Regions from separate parts of the Marinomonas sp. GJ51-14 genome, predicted to be linked through region 1. Evidence: riboswitches for the same ligand, from Rfam matches in the RefSeq annotation. Region 1 holds a riboswitch; the other holds the start of a gene.

Region 1 (10,837 bases):
ACAAGTCGGTAACAGTTAAAACCCGCTTGGCTGATCAATTTGCATGGCTGTAGATAGAAGGTGTTGCTCGTTCAGGTAGTTGAGCAGTTCGGTATTCACATCACTTTGAATGCTCTGAATACCTTGGTTACCAAAAATACGGTTTATCTCGATCACATAAGGCACTGAGCCAACCATGGCAATATCGAATCCCGCATGGTTGATGTCTAATGATTCCGCAATGAAGGTAACGAGGTCTTGGGCTTCCTTTGGAATAAGTGCAATCTCAACTTGTCCACCTTGGCTGACGTTATTATGAAAGCCATTATCAGACTGCAAACGCCAATAACCACTGACGATTTTATTACCAACCCAAATGATCCGCATGTCTCGATCGATGGGCAAGTATTCTTGTACATATAACACATCGGTTTGAGCAATATAATCACGCCATTGACCTAGGGTTTCGATTAAAAACACCCCATTTCCCATGCTGCTTTTAGGGAATTTTGCGACAAAAGGCGACGGCATTTCATCCCATATTTTTTCTGCTTCATACTGTGTATTAGCAGATATAACAGTGTAAGGGTGCTGTAGTGGAACGATAGTGCGAAAGGTTCGAGTCATTTCGATTTTATCATGGCCAATTAGATAAGAAGCCAGACTTGGGAAAATGCGTTTCTTGAGACCACAGGTCAATGCAGTAAGTTGCCAGTATTGTGGGAAGAGAAGCCAATCAGCTTGTTTGATTTCTTCCAAATGATCATACATAGATTCAGGTTTTATGTATCGAACATGGGGTAAATGGAGTGTTCTTAGTGCATCGAAAGAGATGATCTTCATTCTAATATAATCAATGGCTAAACAGGTGGCGATTGTGTGCTTTAGAAAGGGAAAAGGAAACAAATAAATTTCGTCAATAGATATAAAAAAATAAGAGAGCAAATAGCCTGCTCTCTTATTACTAAAAAGGGTCTGTTAATAGACAATTATTCATCACTTGGGGCGTGTTTAAGAAAGAGGCCAAGTCAGTGTTACTAATTGAACTTGAAAGATTTTTAAGAGAATGCGCTCTTGGTACGGCTGTTACGCAAACGACGAATTGAATCAACGATCAGCATAGCAAGCGCTGACCAAATAAGCACAAATGTAATAAGCTTTTCTGAACTCAATGGCTCGTTATATAAAAACACAGCTAAGAGAAACATTCCCGTTGGGCCGATATATTGAAAAAATCCTATCGTCACCATACTTACACGATTTGTCGCCGCAGCAAAACACATTAAAGGCACCATGGTAATAGGCCCTGAAGCGATGAGCATCCAGTTTACAGAGGTACTGTTCTCAAGCATGTTGGATGTTGGGGATGTGGCGAGCACAAGATAAAAAAGTGCAAAAGGTAACAATATAGCTGTTTCAATGGCCATTCCAGTGAAGCTATCGACAGCCACTTTTTTACGGGCTAAACCGTAGAAACCAAAACTAGTGGCTAAAACCAACGCAACCCAAGGTAAAGAGCCAAATTGAATGACTTCAAAAACGACGGCGCAAAAGCATAAAGCAACAGCGGCTTTACGTACTCTATCGAGTTTGTCTTTGAAAAAAATCATACCTAATAAAATACTAATTAGTGGGTTGATGTAATAACCCAAACTTGCACTTAACATTTGATTGTTTTGTACTGCCCAAATAAAAGTTCCCCAATTCAGCGCGATGAGAATGGTGGAAATAAGCATAACTAGTAGTGTTTTTGGTGATCTAAGCACCGTTGTTAATGCCTTGGTATAACGTAAAACGAAGATTAATGCGATAACAAGCAGAAAAGACCAAATGACTCGGTGAGAAAGAATTTCTGTTGCAGGTACAAATGACATTTCTTTGAAATAAATTGGTGTAATAGCCCATAAAAGAAATGCAGATAAAGCGTAGAAAGAGCCACTTCGAGATGATGTTTGCATTGAAGCTGTCCTATTCAATGAATATTTATTTTAGATGGTGAGTCTATAGGAATATGTAATGAACAGGCAGAATAAAACAAAACATTCTAAAACTCAGTCTAAATATTGCCTAAACAAAAGGATAAGTTTAAAGTTGCCCGGTGAATTTTACATAAATCGAACTTCGGGGCGGGGCGAAATTCCCCACCGGCGGTAATTTTGACTGGGTAATGCCATCAAAGAGCCCGCGAGCGCTTAATTTTATTTATTTTAGCAATTAATAGAATTAAGGTCAGCAGATCTGGTGAGACTCCAGAGCCGACGGTTAGAGTCCGGATGATAGAAGATCGACCAAGCAGCAAAAAATCATTTCTCTTTATTGAGTGATGGTTATTTTTGTTGGCGCTGCCTATGCGTTTTAGCTTACATACTTTGATAATGTAAGTGTCTTGGTATATTCCTCATCACCCCTGTACATCTTATTTTTTGGAGAAACCAAAGATGGCAGGAACATTCTTTATCATGATCGCGTGCTTCACGTGGGCGCTTGATACTTTAATTCGGTATCCATTATTGGGTGCGGGTTATTCCACGCTACAAATTGTTTTAATCGAACACCTTACCTTAGTGTTATTTGTTAGTCCTATGCTGTGGCGCTATCGTCACGTTTATCGTCATATGTCGATGAATAGTTTTCTCTGCCTGTTCTTTATTGGCGGTGTTGGTTCTGCCGTAGGAACCTTAGCCTTTACGGAAGCCTTTCAATACTTGAACCCAACTGTGGTGATTTTGCTGCAAAAACTGCAGCCTATCGTAGCGATTTTATTGGCGTATTGGTTCCTGAAAGAACGGATCGAAAGTCAGTTTGTCCGCTGGGCGTTGGTGATTCTATCCGGCAGTTTCGTGATGATGTGGCCTGATTTGCGTTTGTTGAGTAACGCCCAATGGCATTACTCAAGTGACAGCATGAGTCTGTTAAAAGGTTATGGCTACACATTAATTGCGGTTATTTCATGGGGGGCTGCGACGGTTTGCGGTAAATACCTTTCCCATCAGAATATGCCAGCGAACGCCATTATGTCAGGTCGTTTTGTAACCGGCTTATTGGTTTTATTGCCTTTGGCAATAGTAAACACAGATAACTTAATGGCGATGAAATCGTTAGATTTAGGTTTGGCTGTTTCAATGGCATTGTTAAGTGGTTTTATTGGAATGTGGTTTTATTACCGAGGGTTACGCACTGTACCAGCTCAAATGGCGACCTTAGCCGAGCTGTCTTTTCCTGTGTTTGCCGCGGCGATCAACTGGTTCTTCTTAGACATGGGATTAACAGGGTATCAAATCATTGGTGGTTTGATGCTAATTTTTGGCAACATAGGTTTGCGTTTAAAAGAGCTAAGAAACAACGACTTAACAACAGTCACTCATCAGTCTTAAATTTCTCATAAAGCAGCCTGATGAAAATTCAGGCTGTTTTTCTTGTTTAAATACGATTCTATATAGTCAGTTCTATACTTGATTTGGATATATTTGAAATTCCTGCACAATTTTGGTGCTTTTTGATTTAGAATAGCGGCTAAAATCTGTCTGAATGGTTAGTTTTTGGTGCATGTCGTCTGTATTGAGAGTGGCTATTCTATTTTATCAAGGACAACCGATGCCAAGTCTCTCTCCAAAGGCGCAATCTACAGAATCTAAAAAACAATTTGTCGAGCCAAAAACCTATTGGTTTGAAGTGGTCTTAATCTGGATTGCTGGTGTTTCTGCTGCCATGCAGTTCGCTAAATTTTCAATTTCTTACGATGCTGTATTAATACATTATCAAGAAGGGCCAACTGCAACAGGCATGGCACTTTCTATTGTTGGTGTGGTTGGGCTGATTTTTGGTGTGTCGGCTGGTGTCTATGCTGGACGAATTGGCTATCGAAAGGTTCTGGTTGGCGCATTGCTGCTTGGTTCTATGTTGTCTTTTATTCAGTCGTTATTACCGCCATTTGAATTGGTTCTGGTGACTCGATTATTGGAAGGTTTTTCTCAGTTGGGTGTGGTTGTCGCCGCTCCAACTATGATTGCTGCAGCTTGAGTGCGAACCGTCACCGTTCGATAACGATGGGCTTGTGGGGCACCTTTTTTGGTGTCGCGTTTGCCATTAGTGGTTTTATTGGAAAATGGATTCTAGTGAATTTTGGTTTAAGTGCTTTGTACTTGAGTCATGCTATTTTGATTGGTTCTATGGCGTTGATCCTCACCGTATTTCTTCATAAAAACAGCTCACTTTTTAATACTGTTAAAGTCGAGGTGCCTGATAAAATTCTGACGCTGTTAGGCAAGATTTACCGTAACCCTCGCATTGTCTTTCCGAGTTTCATTTTTCTATTTTACACCTGTATTTTGGTGTCGATGCTGACGTATATCCCTCGATTTATTCAGGATGAATCGTTAAGAACGACCATGCAGATCTTTTTACCTTTAACCAGTACAGCAGGGTCTTTTATTGCGGGTGCATTATCTCAATACTTTTTTCGACCTCAGCGGGTGGCTTTGATCGCTTATATCGGTGCGGCAATTAGTGCACTGACATTGTTGAATTTCTTAGCGGAACCGACTTTATTCTGTTTTGTCGTCGGTGCGATGATTTTTTGTATCGGTATGCTACCAGGTGCGACCTTGGCCATGATTCCTGTGTTGGCTAGAAATCAAGACGAACAAGCCCAAGGTTATGGCTTGGTTGCCCAATTAGGTAATCTTGGAGCAACGATTGGGCCACCAAGTTTCGCGGCTATGATAACGTTATTTGGAATGAATGGTTTGATCGGTTTGGTATTGGTCTTTTGTTGCTTTGGTGTTGTGTTCAGTCTCCTATGTGCTCGAATTGGTGCAGCTTCAGAGGAGTCTTGAAATTAAATTGTTTTCAGTAGCATAAGCTATTCTTATGCTACTTTTCCCTTCTTTGCTTTATACCTTCCTTATTAATTTCACTTTAAAGTGGATATTTGTTGTAAGAAGTTTGTCCAAACTGCGTCTAATCTTTATATATAGTGCTACTTGAGCATAATGCTCCGTAAACAAAGCACTTTAATAGTATCAAATTCAATCAACTAATTTAGTCGTGGCTTTTGGAGCTTAGTAATGAAGAAAACCGTTTTGTTAATATTAATTGCGGCGGTCATCGTAGGTTTTTTCTACTTTGACTTGCATCAATTGTTAACGTTAGAAGGTCTAAAGTCAGGGTTAGAGACATTCGAAGCGTGGCGTGCTGAAAGCCCTCTACTTATTGGTGGTGCGTTTTTACTCTTGTATGTAATTGTGACTGCCTTATCTTTACCAGGTGCAGCCATCATGACACTAGCAGCTGGAGCTTTGTTTGGTTTGGGCTGGGGTTTGCTAATTGTTTCGTTTGCTAGCAGCATTGGTGCAACCTTGGCTTTTCTTGTTTCTCGTTACTTGCTTCAAGATACTGTGCAAAAACGCTTCGGTGATCGTTTAAAAGCCTTTAACGAAGGGATTGAAAAAGAAGGCGCGTTTTATTTATTCACACTTCGTCTTGTTCCCATTTTCCCTTTCTTTTTAATTAATTTGTTGATGGGGCTGACAACGATTCGCGCCGTGACATTTTATTGGGCGAGCCAGCTAGGTATGTTGGCAGGTACGTTTGTGTTCGTAAATGCGGGTACGCAACTTGGTCAACTAGAAAGCTTATCCGGCATTCTGTCTCCTCCTTTATTACTTTCTTTTGTTTTATTAGGTGTTTTCCCTTTGATAGCTAAAAAATTGATTAACATTATTAAAGCGCGTCGTGTGTATGCAGGTTTTACTAAGCCAAAAACATTTGACCGTAACCTTATCGTTATTGGTGGTGGTGCTGGTGGTTTAGTAAGTGCTTACATTGCTGCCGCTGTAAAAGCTAAGGTGACTCTGATTGAAGCTCATAAAATGGGTGGTGATTGCCTTAACTATGGTTGTATTCCAAGTAAAGCCTTGATCAAAAGTGCGAAAGTTGCACAGCAAATGCGTCACGCTGAAAACTACGGTTTGAACAGCAGTGAACCCACTTTCTCGTTCAAGAAAGTGATGGCTCGGGTTCATGATGTTATTAGCAAAGTTGAGCCACATGACAGCATTGAGCGTTACACAAATCTGGGTGTTGATGTTGTACAAGGTTACGCAAAACTAATAGATCCTTGGACTGTTGAAATCCAATTAAACGAAGGTGGCACGAAGCGCATGACAGCACGCAGTATTGTGTTGGCAACGGGCGCACGTCCATTTGTACCACCGCTACCAGGTTTGGAGGACGTGGGTTACTACACCAGTGACACACTTTGGGAAGAATTCGCAAAATTTGATGCGCCACCAAAACGTCTTGTTGTATTAGGTGGTGGTCCGATTGGTTCTGAGTTAGCACAAAGCTTTGCTCGTCTAGGATCGAATGTGACGCAGGTAGAGCGTGCTGAGCGAATCATGATTCGTGAAGACCAAGAAGTATCAGAATTAGTTCAAGAAAGCATGAGAGCCGATGGCGTAAACATTCTGACTTCTCATAACGCTCTGCGCTGCGAGAAAGATGGTGATGTGAAGCGTTTGATCGTTGAGAAAGATGGCGTAGAAAGCGTCATTGAATTTGATGCATTGCTTTGTGCAGTAGGTCGTCAGGCTCGTCTTGAAGGTTACGGTTTAGAAAATCTAGGTATAGAAACAGATCGTAACATCATCACGAATGATTACCTTGAAACGCTTTTCCCGAATATCTATGCAGCGGGTGATGTTGCAGGGCCTTATCAGTTCACTCATGTTGCTGCTCACCAAGCTTGGTTTGCCGCTGTGAATGCCTTGTTCGGTACATTTAAAAAATTCCGTGCGGACTATCGAGTGATTCCTTGGGCAACCTTTGTTGACCCTGAAGTAGCACGAGTTGGTTTAAGCGAGCAAGATGCGAAGGAACAAGGCATCGAATACGAAATGGTTCGCTACGAATTTGATGAACTAGATCGTGCCATTGCTGACAGTGCAACTAAAGGCTTTGTGAAAGTACTTACTGTTCCTGGTAAAGACAAGATTCTAGGTGTCACCATTGTTGGTGAGCACTCTGGTGACTTATTAGCCGAGTTCGTTCTAGCCATGAAACACGGTTTAGGTTTGAACAAAATCTTAGGCACGATTCACACCTATCCTACTTGGGCAGAATCGAACAAGTACGCCGCTGGCGAATGGAAACGCGCGCACACACCAGAACGTATTTTGAGCTGGTTGGAAAAATACCATACATGGCGTCGAGGTTAAGTAGATGAAGAACTGGCTGATTGTTTTATGTGCTGTATTGGGTTTACAGAGTGTTAGCGCAAATGCCGCTAACACCTTCGATCATTCCGCATGGAATGCGTTATTACAACAGAATGTTCATTTGCTTGAAGGTGGTAAAGCCAGCCAAGTAGATTATCAAGGGTTTGCTGATGATAAAATGTCTCTGGATGCTTATTTAGAAGCCCTAGAAAACATTAGTCAGTCTGAATTTGATGCTTGGCCGAAGGATGACCAGCTGGCATTTTTGATCAATGCTTATAATGCTTGGACAGTGGGGTTGATTCTTACCAAATGGCCTGATTTAAAATCAATCAAAGACCTAGGCAGCTTTTTTAGCTCACCTTGGAGCAAAGAATTTATTCCTTTATTAGGAAAAACGCGTTCTTTGGATGATGTAGAACATACATTGATTCGTGGTTCAGATCGCTACAATGATCCACGTATCCACTTTGCGGTAAACTGCGCCAGTATTGGTTGTCCTGCGTTATCAAACCAAGCCTTTCAAGGTGATAATCTAGATAGCTTGCTAGAGACACAGACAGAACTATTTTTAGCTGACAGCAGCCGTAACCGTTTGAATGGTAAAAAATTAGAATTGTCTTCTATCTTCAAATGGTACCGTGAAGACTTTGAAAAAGGTTGGAAAGGCTACAACTCATTAGAAGCCTTTATCAGTCATTATGCGTCTTTTATGTCGTTACCTGAAAGTGTAAAAACTGCTCTTGATAACAAAAAAGTGGATATCAAGTTCTTGGATTACGATTGGGCTTTGAATAAAAAATCATAAAGGCGGTTTATCAAGTTTCATTCTTACGTGTCATCAGATGAGTTAGAAAAGCATTTCATCATTTCCCAAAAAAGGTTGGATTGAGAACTTTGAGTCTGATGGCGTAGACGAATCATGAAAATAGGAACTTGGCTTTGAGATGTGAAATTTTCGACTTCAATCGGAATCAATTGACCATTTTCAAGTTCTGAGCCAATAATGTGTTTGGGCATCCGAGCCCACCCAAGACCATGCAGAAGCATGGTTTTTTTTGTCTGAAAATCGTTCACGTACCAACGCCTTCCTGTTGGTAAAGTGTATCTGTGTCCATTTTCTGCTGAGTTTACTGCAGTATTGCTCACTAGAATTTGTGGCAATGAATAAAGTTGCTGTTGTTTGATCTTTGCACCGCAGGCATTATTTTTTGAAACGCTAATTTGGCTATTGAGCGAAGCCAATACATCAGGACAGACAACCGTAATCATATCAATCCTATAAAGCTCAACAAAAGCGTGGCGATCATCTAGCCCATATCTTGGACCAATGGCAATTTCACATTTGTTCTTGGTGAGGGCTTCCTGAACGCCGTACAAATGATCAGTTGTGATGTCTAAAGATGTTTCTGGATATTGAGTCTGAAAAGCTTTGATTCTCATCATACAATTCTTGTTTACACCCATCTGACTGAGACAAAGGTGTAATGGCGCTTCTATACCTTTGGCAAGATCGTGACCAAGATTTTCCAATTGCTGTGCTTGAGAAATGAGCTTTTTGCTTTGCTGGAAAAAAGCATGACCTTCTGCCGTTAACGTCGGACGATAACTATCGCGATCAAACAATAAAATTCCATACTGAGCTTCCAGTGTTTTTACCGCGGCACTGATACCTGGTTGGGTTTTATGTATGGCGTCTGCAGCAGAGCGGAAACTCCCCGTTTCGACAACGGCAATAAAAGCTCTTAATTGATCTAGTTTCATAAAATTATGCAGCTTAATGATTAGTATTTATTATCGTTTTAATAATAAAACGAAATTATTTATTTTTCATTATATGTCTTATGATTCTATCCATTGAACGAGCACTTGAAATTACTCATTTTCAAACGACCGTTATTAAATTGTTATCAGGGTATGAAAGGAGGAATTAGTGGATCTCACATTGGTTGTGTTGTTTTTGGCGGGTTTGATTACCGGCTTTTCAAAGTTTTCAGTTGGCGGTATGGGCCTGCTGGTGTTACCGATCGTAATGATCGCTTTTCCTGGCCCTGAAGCACTGGGGATACTGTTGCCGCTTTATATTGTGACAGACTTAATGGCAGTGGCCAGTTATAGAAATAAAATTGCTTGGGGCGTGTTAGGACGATTTTTACCCTTAGCTTTTTTAGGTGTGTTTATCGGAAGTCAATTTCTGGCGAACATAGATGCGGATCAATTCTTAACGTTTCTTGGTATCACTATTGTCGCAATGATTGCATTAGGCCTTTATCTCGATTTTCGTCCAGCTTCATTCATGCGCAAACCAGTTACCGCTTATCTAATGGGGTTCTTTGGTGGTGTTATCAGCGTTATTGCTAATGCTGCTGGACCATTGTTCAGTTTGTTCCTACTAGAGCAAAAGCTCGACAAAGGTACTTATGTCAGCACACGAGCATGGGCCTTCTTCATTATTAATCTATTGAAATTCCCTTTATACGTTGGCCTTGGGTTACTATCTGTAGAGAGCGCAGAAACGAGCCTTTACGCCCTGCCGGGTCTAGCGCTTGGCTCGTTCATTGGCTATTACTTCTTGAAAAAAGTAAACCCAATTCAATTCAAATGGATGATTCGGATTATGTCTACGCTGGCGGCTTTTAAGTTGTTCTTATTTTCTTAAACCACTATTTTCCGAGTTTAGATAGCATTTCAGGTCGCATAAATTTATGAATGATCACCATAAATAAAATAGAAGGTATCAACAATATTAAAGCGGTAATGGACGCAATCTGATAATTCCCTTCCATGCTGGCGGTATAAAGCAAAAGTGGCAAGGTACTGATATTTGGAGCTCCTACAAAGAAAGTCCCGGTAAATTCATCCAAGGATTCTAGGAAGACAAAAATACAGCTGGCGATAAGGCCTGGAGCCGCTTGAGGAAGAACGATATGGAAGAAGGTATAAATTGGTCCTGCGCCTAAATTGCGAGACGCTCGCTCTAACATAGGATCGGTTGAGCTAAACGCCGCCACGCTAATCCAAATTGAAAACATTAAGCCATGTACGCTGTGCACTAATATCACGCCCAGTAGAGTGCCATTCAATCCAAAGTCATAAAAAATACGGGCAATGTTCATGTACACAGTAAGGTTTGGAAACGCCTGTGGAATCAAAAACAGTAACATCCAGAAGGCACGAAAGGGCATGCTTTGTTTTGCAAGCGCATAACCCGCAGGCACTGAAACCAACAAACACACGATGACGGTTAACACAGCAATTAATAAGCTGGTCAGTAACGAGCTGGAAACATCGCTGTAGGGGTTAAAGACTTGGTGCCAGTATTTGAATCCCCATTGTGTTGGCAAAGAATGGGGAAAATACCAACTCTCTGTTACTGTCCAAATTAAGAGGTTTACAATTGGACCAAACAAGACCAGTGCGAGCAGCAATATAAACAGGCTTTGTAGCCAAAAATTGAGTCGCAAAGAGCGGACTTTTATGTGACTCAATAGACTAGATGTTGGTGTAGAGATCATCAAATAGCTCCTTTTTCTTTTAGATTTTGGCGAAGATAGAACCAAGCCAAACCTGCGCAAATAGCATAGGAGACCAAACCAAGTGCATTTGCCACGTGATAATCGCCATAGGAGTTAATTCGAAAT
Region 2 (10,837 bases), 1.3 Mb from region 1:
CTGTTTGAAGTCATAATCATTTCCTGACGGGTAAGCACCTCTAATTGCTTTAGAATCCACATCAAGTAAATCAAGTCTGTTCGAGTTGTATTTAGAGTTGGTAAATAGAAGAGTTGAAACACTGATAGTCACCAAGATAAGCAATAGAAACTTAAAAGTCCTATTTAATCTTGAAAACTCCCTAAAGCGATCCATTTTGAAAATCCTTTTTATAAATGGCTGCAATTCTTAGATGCAATAAAAAGCCTACTATAATGGATAAGGGTGGAATAAAGCCAGCAGTTAGGCTGGCTTATTTTAAAATTACTAAGTAGTTAACCTTATAAGGAAAACCGAGCTTTATTTGCGATGTGCAAATGCAGTCTTAGTACAATCGCCATTAATACGATGTTTTTCTTCTTCTAGGATTTCTTCCGTAAATTGCCCCATGAAACAACAACAAATCCCCTCGCCTATCATGGTTCTTGGCCCCATTGGATGGCCGATGTGTTTGTATACCCCATGGGAATGTCCATGTGAATGGTCGTGCCCATGAGAGTGCCCGTGGGAATGGTCATGACTATGGGAGCCGTGAGTATGTGGCTTTATTAATACTGAAGAATGAGACGTTTCATTTGAAGGAGCATTAGCTGAAATCACAGTGGCATGCTTGATATCAAAATCAGACAAACCTTGAGTGTCGTCTTGTGGATCAACGAATTCAGCGTGATGATGGTGAACGTCTACTTCGCCCGCAGCAAGGCGGCGTTTGAATGAGCTCATCAAGGTTTCTTCACCTGCTGGTAATTCGTTTTGCATGATTTCTTCAACGCGATGTTGGAAGGCGTCAATAACACGAGGGTGATCGCTCAGGTAAAGCGTTTGGATAAATTCGATCGTTGGGTTCGCTTGAGCGACTTTATCAACATAACCTTGAATACGTTTGATCAATCGACCTGTGAATAAAAAGTAAGGCGCAACCACGATACGCTTATAACCCAGCTTCATTAGCTTCTCTAACCCAACGCCAACCGATGGATAAGTCACGCCGGAATAGACAGTATCCGCCCAACCAAACCCCATATTTTCATTGACGATGCGCGTCAATTTCGCGGCTTCCGCATTCGCCGATGTGTCTGACGTTCCGCGACCAACAACGACTAGCATGGTGTCGTATAAGTTTTCAGGTGGGTTTTCTGGGTCCAATCCTAACGACTCATAAATACGCGCTTGGAAGGCGTCGATCATGTCGTCCTGCAAGCCCAGCTCACGTCCATAAGTGACTTGCAGACCTGAGTTCTTTTCTTCGTAGGTAGTGAGCACCGATGGAATGTCATTTTTCGCATGTGTCGCAGCGAAGAGCATGCCCGGAACGGCGTAGATTTCTTCCACACCTTGCTCAAGCAAGCTATTCAACCCCATGTGAATATTGGGTGCAGAAAATTCGAGAAAACCGTATTCAACAGGCAAATCAGGAAAGCGTTCTTTTAAGCCTTTTGCCACTAGGCCAAACTCGCGCTCCGCATCTTTATCACGGCTTCCGTGACCACAAATCATAATGCCTTTTTTGACTGTCTTTGTATTACTCATTATCTCTCTCTTTATTGTTTGGCTTCTGCCCAAGCCAGTGTTCTTAATAAACGTTTTGTTGTAATGGGAACTTAAATAAAGCGCCCATAGTAAATTAGTTTGCTTGTTCCTGCTGCTGATCCAAATCAAGCAACAAGGACTGTATCTTGTCTTCGTATGTGTCGGCATTTTGCCACATGCCGCGCTGAATTGCCTCTAACAGGCGCTCGCCCATTTCTTCCAATGCGTGAGAATTATTATCGCGCATAAAGGCTTGGTTGTCTGGGTCAAGTAACAAACGATCTGTGACTTGTTCGTATTGATAGTCGGCAACCAAATCCGTTGTTGCATCATAGGCAAACAGATAATCCACTGTTGCAGTCATCTCAAACGCGCCTTTGTAACCATGGGTTTGCATGGCTTCTATCCATTTAGGGTTCAATACTCTGGATCGTACAACGCGATTCAATTCTTCTTTTAAGGTACGAATTTTCGGCGAACTCGGATTTGAATGATCACTATGATAGACACTTGGCGCTTGACCGCTGAATGTTGTCACCGCGTTCGTCATGCCGCCTTGAAATTGATAATAATCGTCTGAATCAAGAATATCATGTTCGCGGTTGTCTTGGTTTTGCACCACCGCATCCAATTGGGACAAGCGCTCAACAAACGCTGATTTAGCTTCTACACCATCTTGTTCGCCGTTATAAGTATTCCCATCGTAGGCGTAACCGCCCCAGTTCACATAAGCCTCGGCTAGGTCGGCTTTGGTGTCCCAACAACGTTCATCGATCAAGCCTTGTAAGCCCGCACCATAAGCACCCGGTTTGCTGCCAAATACACGATAAGACGCTTGGCGGCTGGCTTGCTCTTCATCCATGCCTTGGTCTATTAGCGTTTGCTTTCTCGCTTCTACATTGGCTCGAATCACGTTGCCATTGCCCGGTTCTTCATTCTCTGCGATGGCTTGTACCGCGGCATCATACAATCGCATGACGTTAGCAAACGCATCTCGAAAAAAACCTGAAACTCGTAAGGTGACATCAACTCTTGGACGACCCAATTGCATAAAGGACAGAATTTCAAAATCCGTCACACGATTCGATCCCGGCGCCCAAATTGGACGAACACCCATTAACGCAAAGGCTTGGGCGATGTCGTCGCCACCGGTTCGCATAGTAGCCGTCCCCCAAACAGACAAGCCAAGGTCTCTGGGATAATCCCCATGTTCTTGAAGGTGTCGTTGAATCAAAGCCTCTGCGGATTTTTGACCAATCGCCCATGCCGCTGGCGATGGGATTGCTCGATTATCCACCGAGAAAAAATTCCGTCCCGTTGGCAAGGTATCTAGTCGTCCTCGGGTTGGCGCCCCACTCGGCCCAGGTGGAATAAAACCACCCGCCAAGCCTTTTATCAAAGCGCCAATTTCGTCTTCCGCGCTTTTTGCTAAGGCTTTCATCAAGGCCTTTTTACTGTGTGATAGGAGTGCCGCAGTTTGAGGTAAAAGCGTTTCGATTTTGTTCACAGGTTGGCTTTGAATAAGGTGATTCATCACCAAAACTTTTGCAAACAGCTCAAGCCGCTCTTTGGTGTCCGCATGGGTTCGCCAATCTGCATCACTAACAGACAGAAGGACTTCTGGTTTTTTGCCTAGCCAAGGTAAACGTACACTCTGCATAGGATCAAAACGCCCTTCATCAAGATTGTCTTGGCTCAGATCCAGATCCTTCACCAAAGCATGGAGAATACCTTGGCTGGTGATGTCACTGCCACGAGGTAAGCGCAATAACGCCACCAGTGTATCGGCGAGTTTATCCTCTTCGGGTAACTCCCCAAGACGATGCAATCCGTGGCGTATTTGCGCTTCTTTTATCTCACATAAATAGGTATCAAGCCCTTCTAAAACAGACTCTTCGTCTTCCACGTCTGTTTCGGCCAGCTCTTCTAATAAATGTGTGTCTTGGACTTTTTTGAGAATCTGTTCTCGCAACCAAGTTTCCCGTCGAACATCCATGCCCATGGCTTGATAATATTCGTCTACTAAGTTCTCTAACTCTGCCATGTCACCGTAGGTTTCAGCCCGTGTCATCGGTGGCATGAGATGGTCAATAATTGTAGCTTGTGTACGACGCTTCGCTTGCGCACCTTCCCCCGGGTCATTAACGATAAAAGGATAAAAATTCGGCATTGGCCCAAGGGCGATATCAGGCCAGCACATATCAGACAAAGCAGTGCCTTTTCCCGGTAACCACTCAAGGTTGCCATGCTTACCCACATGAACAAATGCATCCACTTTATAGACGTGTCGTAACCAAAAATAGAAAGCTAAATAACTGTGCGGAGGAATCAAATCTGGGTCGTGATAGTTCGCAGCAAGATCAAGATTAAAACCTCGCGCAGGTTGAATACCAATAAAGGTTTCACCTAATCGAATACCAGCCAACATGATGCGTCGCTGGCCGTTTTGCTCTCGACATTTGTGGTCATCTTCTGGCGGGCCCCATCGATCCCAAATCGCGTTTTGACACTCCAAAGGCAATTGATAGAAATGATGAAGATACTCTTCCAAAGATAAACTTTGCCAGCAACCACGTTCGTGTAGTGTATTTGGGTTGTTGGTCACAGCGCCGAGTAACTCCTCAATCAAGGCGTTACCATGTTCAGGAATATCTTGGATTGGATAACCCGCTTGTTCTAATGCCTTGAGTAAATTGACCGTTGACGCTGGTGTATCCAACCCCACACCATTGCCAATTCGTCCATCTTTGGTTGGGTAGTTCGCCAAGACAAAAGCAATGCGCTTATCTTTATTCGGTTTGCTTGCCAAGGTTACGTAGCGTTTTGCTAGTTGCGCAACAAAACGAGCACGCTCTGAATGGAGTTCATAGCGCACTAAATCCACTTGAGCCGTTTCGTTGTAGTGGCTTAACGCTTTAAAACTGACAGCGCGAGTAATGATACGACCATCCATTTCTGGCAAGACGATTTGCATGGCCACATCGCGGCTGCGTAAGCCTTGTGTTTGTGCTTGCCAATCTTCTTGAGTGCTACCAGACAAAATAAGCTGCAAAACAGGAATAGGTGAATCAAACGCGGATTGGAAGTCTGTAGGTTCAGAAGCGAGATCAGGACTGCCCACTCGATTAGCGGCAAAACCTGTGGTATTTAGAATGACTTTGGCATTCGTTTGTTCAGCAAGGGTTTCAATCAAGCCGACTGAAACGTCATCTTTTAGAGAGCTAACGGCAATCGCCAAAGGCACAAGACCTTCTTGTTCCATAATCTCTAGCAGACCATCAAACATCGCCGTATTGCCGCTTTGTAGATGAGAGCGATAAAACACTACCAGCGCCACAGGTTGGCTTAATAAAGCTTTTTGATAATGACTTTGCCATTCGGTCAAACTGGACGCTCGACCATGACGATAAAGCAAGGCAGACGGTAAAGGGGCTGGTTCTTGCCATGTTATATCACGATCAAAAAACTGCGCTGCTATAAAACGAAATACTTGTTCGCTATTACGCTGACCGCTTTCACGCAAGTATCGCCATATTCGATGGGCATCTTCCATTGAGCAAGTAGAAGCCTTCATCAATTCAGGATCAGGCGTATCATCACCGGGAACCAAGATTAATGTGCGATCGCGTTTTGCTTTGGCCCAAGCTTCTAACTGCTGAAAACCGTAAGACCAATAATGTTCGCCACCCAACAAAGAAACGACAACCACCTTGGTTTTTTCCAATACTTTGTCTTCATAAAGATCATAAGCGGCAGGTTTAACCAATTGCATCCAGTTAGCAAGACGAACACTAGGAAATGATTCAATTGAAATTTGGTTAAGAGTGAGCTGATCAAGGGCGCTTCCTAACGCACCCAACACAGAATCTGCCGCAGCCAATACAACAATATCCGCTGGAGTTTGTCCTAAATCAACAATGCCTTCATCGTCTACAAATCCACCCGGTTTGGCTGCCAGCAAATGCACTTACGTGTCTCCTTCACCCATGACCTAATGGTCGCTTAAGCACTCAAGGCATCATGCAAGATACCTTCGATTTGTTCTTTTGAAATGCCTTTACCAATAAAGACCAGTTGCGTTTTACGGACTTCTTCTGGCTGCCATAGACGATCAAAATACCGATCCAAACGCGTCCCAACCACCTGAAAAACCTGACGCATTGGCTTGCCATGAACAGCAGCAAATCCTTTCACTCGAAAAATATTATGCTCTTCAACTAACTGAGAAAGGGTTTCTTGTAACAGATCAGATTGCACTTCACCTAAAGACACAACAAAGGAGTCAAAGTGATCGTGGGCATGATCATGATGTTCGCCGTGTGCATGGTGATGATCATGATGATTGTGCACTTCGTCGATTCGGCTTTCTGTTGCGGCGTCGATACCAAGCAACACATCTAACGCGGCTTCGCCGTTTTCGATATAAACAGTTTTTACCGTGCTTGGTACTTCATGTGTGATGATTGCTTGGACTCGCGCTCTCGCATCTTCGTCCAACAAATCATTCTTCGTTACAACAACCAAATCTGCGGCACTCAATTGATCATCCAGTAACTCTTGCAAACTTGGGTCATGGTCAAGGCTTTCATCTGCTTCACGTTGAGCTTGTACTTTATTCTCATCATGGGCGAAACGACCGGCAGCGACAGCGGCACCATCAACAACAGTGATTACTGCATCTACCGTGCAATGCTCTTTAATCCCCGGCCAGTTGAAAGCTTGAACCAAAGGCTTAGGCAATGCCAAACCACTGGTTTCGATTAAGATATGGTCAATATCGCCACGGCGGGCAACAAGCTGCTCCATCACTGGTAAGAATTCTTCTTCCACTGTGCAACAAATACAACCATTCGCCAGTTCGTAAAAACCGTCGTCACTACGTTGGCTGCTTTCTTCACCTTCTGTGCAATCCAGCGGGCAAGAACGAAGTAAGTCTGAGTCTATGTCTAATTCACCAAATTCATTCACAATCACTGCAATGCGTTTGCCTGCGGCTTGCTTTAATACATTAGAAAGCAAGGTGGTTTTACCGCTTCCTAAAAAGCCAGTAACGATCGTTGTTGGGATCTTATTAAGCTGCATAATTAATCCTGCTCTTTGGACTTTTTGTTTTTAGGTTTATGTTCTTTTTTCAATTTGTGAACGGGTCGAAAAATATGCGCTTGCCCTTTGTCATATAAATAGGAGTCTGCAAAATCTTCAGTATCTAGTACTTTCCCGACCAATATTAGACTAGTACGAGTGAATTTTTTCTCTCTGACTTTGGCAACAATATCGGCTAACGTTCCCACGACATAGTCTTGATCTGGCCAACTGGTGCGATAACACACTGCAACAGGGCAATCTTCGCCATAATGAGGCAGTAATTCTTCAACAATTTTATGAATACGAGTCACACCTAAGTGAATCGCCAAGGTTGCACCACTTTGTGCCAAAGCAGGCAAACGTTCACGTTCAGGAAACGGTGTTTTACCTTCATAACGGGTCATAATGACGGTTTGCGAAACACCCGAAAGTGTTAGTTCTTTTTTCAACATGGCCGCCGAAGCGGCAACCGCACTCACACCGGGAATGACTTCGTAATCGATGTCGAACGCTTCCAATCGGCGAATTTGTTCGCCGATTGCACCATATAAAGCAGGATCACCACACTGTAGACGGGCAACATCTTTGCCTTCTTTAGCCGCTTTTTCAATCACTGCCGTGGTTTCATCAAGGTTCATTTCGGCAGTATCGTAAATTGCTTCAGCAGTACTACGAACACTGTCGATTACTTCAGTCGGAATCAAAGAACCTGCGTACAAAATGATGGGGCAACGCTCCATTATCTTAACGGCTTTGACCGTCATTAGGTCTGGATCGCCTGGTCCTGCTCCAATAAAATAAACTGTCATTTATCTCCACTCTTAAAGTATTAAAAAAGATATTAGAGTTTTTTCGAATAACCACGAGGTGTGTAAATCCAGTGTTTTTCACCATTTACAATGTGCTTAGAATCCGAGTTACCCACACTTACCATAGTAAACATATCAACATCTTTGGCATCTAATTGGCCTAACGTGGTAAAGGTAATGTCTTCTTCTGGTCTGGTTAGTTGACGACCAATCATCACAGGCGTGCTAGCTGGACGATACTGTAGCAAGACATCACGTGCGTGATTCAGCTGCCAATCGCGTTTTTTGGAAACTGGATTATAAAAAGACACGACAAAATCACCCGCCCCACAAGCATGCAAACGCTTATCTATGGTTTCCCATGGGGTTAATAGATCAGATAATGAGATAGTACAGAAATCGTGGCCTAACATAGCGCCAACTCGGCTGGCTCCAGCCTGCATTGCAGAAATACCGGGGATCACTTCAATATCAACATCCAGCCATTCAGGGTGGTTCTCTTTGCCTTGTAACTGTAAATCGAGCAATTCAAAGACCAAGGTCGCCATGGCGTAAATACCAATATCACCACTGGAAATAAGCGCGGTTGTTTTACCTTCTGCCGCAAGTGACAAGGCCAAACGTGCTCGACCTATTTCTTCCCCTAACGGTAAATCGTGGAAGGTTTTATCTTCGCTCAATTCACCTAGTAATTCTAAATAATAACCATAGGCTACCCAATCACTGCAGACAGCTAATGCTTTAGTTGCATTGGGTGCAACCAAACCTAAATCACCGGGCCCCATACCCATTACAAATAACTTACTCATTCTATCTCTACATTCAGTCTGGCGTTATGCAACGCGAATGGCTGCATTGTACACGGATTGCCAGTTCGACGTGATGAAAACGCCAAGTTTTAACGTGAGATATGTTCAGGTAAAAATAGATTAAGAATCGACACGCACCAAACGACAAGTAGTTTTTTCCATACTATTTAGCTCTAACTCAGCCTCGTTATCGTGAATCCAGAAAGAGATGCCTTCCCCAAGGTAAAAAGCCCCTGATGCACTTACTGCATGGTTCAGTTTATAGGTTTTATCTTTCCAACTTATATGCGCTTGTTCTGCATGAAAAAAGATACCAAGAGGATTGGTATCACATGAATAAACAGCTGAGTTTGTTTGTACAACATCATCTATTTCATATATTTTTTCTTCAAAAAAATCATCTTTATTGGCCGAAGTACAAGCCGTAATTCCAACAATCGAAGAAATGATAAGTAGTTTTTTAAAAGGTAATATTTTGACCTTCATTGTATGAGACTCCATCCTAATTATATCCAACGCTATTGAGCTTCAAGATGACATTGAACATCTAAATAATATGTATACTTGAATCAAGCACATAGACTACATACATACTATATCGGTCATGTTTCCATCCTCTACACAAAAAACCACTGAATTAGTTACTTTTTGTTACGTAAAAGGCCACTGTGTTTGCTATTTGTAAAGTTTCCTTAAAAAGGCCACATTTCAACACTCATAACGCTTTGACAGTCAATTATAAAAGCAAGTATATTTGCCTCATCGGATAATTCCGATTTCGTTCTCGGGGCGGGGTGAAATTCCCCACCGGCGGTAAAGACTGAACCTAATGTAAAGTCTAAGCCCGCGAGCGCCTTTAAGCGTTTCTAATATCTAGAAACTTAATATTAAAGGGTCAGCAGATCTGGTGTGACTCCAGAGCCGACGGTTACAGTCCGGATGATAGAGAGCGTGTCAGACAAGACCTATAACGGAGTCGCATTCTTACGACATCGTATAAAGGTATACCATATAAATATGGTGTATTTGCCTGCCCGTTCGCCCTGATTCACCTTATATTTATAGGATTTTAAAATGAATCAGAGCTCAACGAATCACATTGATTTCACACCTGCAACAAAACGCATAGCAATCCTTCATGCTACTTGGCACGAAGAGATTGTATTAAATTGCGTTAACAGCTTTAAAAGTGAATTGGTTTCTCGCGGTTACGATGCATCGTTAATTGATGTCATTCCTGTACCCGGTGCTTATGAAATACCTTTGCAAGCAAAGCTATTAGCAAAAAGTGGTAAATACGCTGCGATTGCTGGCAGCGCATTGGTTGTGGATGGCGGTATTTATCGTCACGACTTTGTTGCTCAAACTGTCTGCAATGCACTTATGCAAGTTCAATTGGAAACGGAAGTACCGGTTTTAACCGCTGTACTGACTCCGCATAACTTCCATGAACATGACGAGCACAAAGACTATTTTAGCCGCCACTTCGTTAAAAAAGGCGCCGAGCTTGCAAACGCATGCGACCAAGCGATTCGCTTGACTGAAAGCGCGAAAGCTTTATAAACCTTATCTTTTGATAATGCGTTTTGAAATGGAAATGCCCGCTCCTCTTTCGAAGAACGGGCATTTTTTTTGACCAACTTTTAACCGTTTTCCAACTAACTTTTAACGTAGACGACGAGACTCTAAGACTTTAAAAATAGAGTTCTCCTTATCCTTTTCTTCGCACAAACTCAGCATGTCATCAATAAAGAAACCAAGTGCTCTCTGCTCTATCTTCTCAATACCTTGTTGCTGCTCTACTGATAGATTTCCGTATTTCGATGCTGCACCAAAGTCACCGAACAAAACATGACCTTCTTCACTAATCAATACATTGTGTGCATACAAATCACCGTGACTGACTTTTCGCAGACAAAAGTGCGCAACTAAATTATCAACTTGCTTAATAATATGAGCAATTTTTTCGATTGAAAAAGACAAACCATCCGTAAAGGTATCTCGTGTGCAAGACACCAAACTCGGCGGCATTCCTAGGTTAGTATAATGAGCTGGAATTAACCCCATCACCAAAGCAGAACAATCTGTCTCCTCTACTTTTGCTAATGGCATCACTAAGTTGTCATGACGACCAACCGCTAGACAAGCATCCAATTCATCTTCTGGATAACCGTCACTGGTGACTTCGCCTTTAAAAACCTTTACAGCAACTTCTGTTGGAAAATTAAATTCATTATGTTTCCAAGTTGCTAAAGAAATAACACCGGAGGCGCCCTGTCCTAATACTTGATGTAAAGCGAGATCACGAAAGACTACCGTTTTAAATTCATTATGTGGATCTCGGCTGGCGCAAAATGGATTCCCTGAAAACGCGAGCCAAGCCAAACGAGGCAGCCCTAACAGTTGATTAGGGAAAGCGGTCAATCTATTGGCTGAAAGTCGAATCAGTTCGAGCTTCTGACAATTAACTATAGACATAGGGAGAGACGTTAAACGATTTCCAGCTAAGGCCAGTTTTTGCAAACGAGTTAATCGACCAAAGTCATCTGGTAATGCTTCAATCTG

The links. A riboswitch is a leader RNA that binds a small molecule or an ion and turns the genes downstream of it on or off. The one in region 1 is predicted to bind FMN.
Region 2: linked by a shared signal. The riboswitch ahead of AC0L3Y_RS11350 (6,7-dimethyl-8-ribityllumazine synthase) and the one ahead of AC0L3Y_RS05005 (DMT family transporter) in region 1 are both predicted to bind FMN.

The regions. Positions count from the first base shown of each region.
Region 1 covers NZ_CM147879.1:1,008,315-1,019,151, reverse strand. The annotation lists gene AC0L3Y_RS05015 (ATP-grasp domain-containing protein) at 16-822, opposite strand; gene rarD (EamA family transporter RarD) at 1,038-1,937, opposite strand; FMN riboswitch at 2,093-2,268, shown strand; gene AC0L3Y_RS05005 (DMT family transporter) at 2,418-3,353, shown strand; gene AC0L3Y_RS05000 (hypothetical protein) at 3,574-3,999, shown strand; gene AC0L3Y_RS04995 (MFS transporter) at 3,996-4,814, shown strand; gene AC0L3Y_RS04990 (FAD-dependent oxidoreductase) at 5,046-7,196, shown strand; gene AC0L3Y_RS04985 (DUF547 domain-containing protein) at 7,201-8,004, shown strand; gene AC0L3Y_RS04980 (LysR family transcriptional regulator) at 8,028-8,960, opposite strand; gene AC0L3Y_RS04975 (sulfite exporter TauE/SafE family protein) at 9,130-9,855, shown strand; gene AC0L3Y_RS04970 (ABC transporter permease) at 9,860-10,711, opposite strand; gene AC0L3Y_RS04965 (ABC transporter permease) at 10,711-10,837, opposite strand, start outside.
Region 2 covers NZ_CM147879.1:2,352,331-2,363,167, reverse strand. The annotation lists gene AC0L3Y_RS11385 (EAL domain-containing protein) at 1-225, opposite strand, end outside; gene AC0L3Y_RS11380 (sirohydrochlorin chelatase) at 340-1,569, opposite strand; gene cobN (cobaltochelatase subunit CobN) at 1,664-5,536, opposite strand; gene cobW (cobalamin biosynthesis protein CobW) at 5,572-6,651, opposite strand; gene cobM (precorrin-4 C(11)-methyltransferase) at 6,654-7,463, opposite strand; gene cobJ (precorrin-3B C(17)-methyltransferase) at 7,496-8,272, opposite strand; gene AC0L3Y_RS11355 (MliC family protein) at 8,393-8,758, opposite strand; FMN riboswitch at 9,049-9,227, shown strand; gene AC0L3Y_RS11350 (6,7-dimethyl-8-ribityllumazine synthase) at 9,347-9,835, shown strand; gene AC0L3Y_RS11345 (protein kinase) at 9,938-10,837, opposite strand, start outside.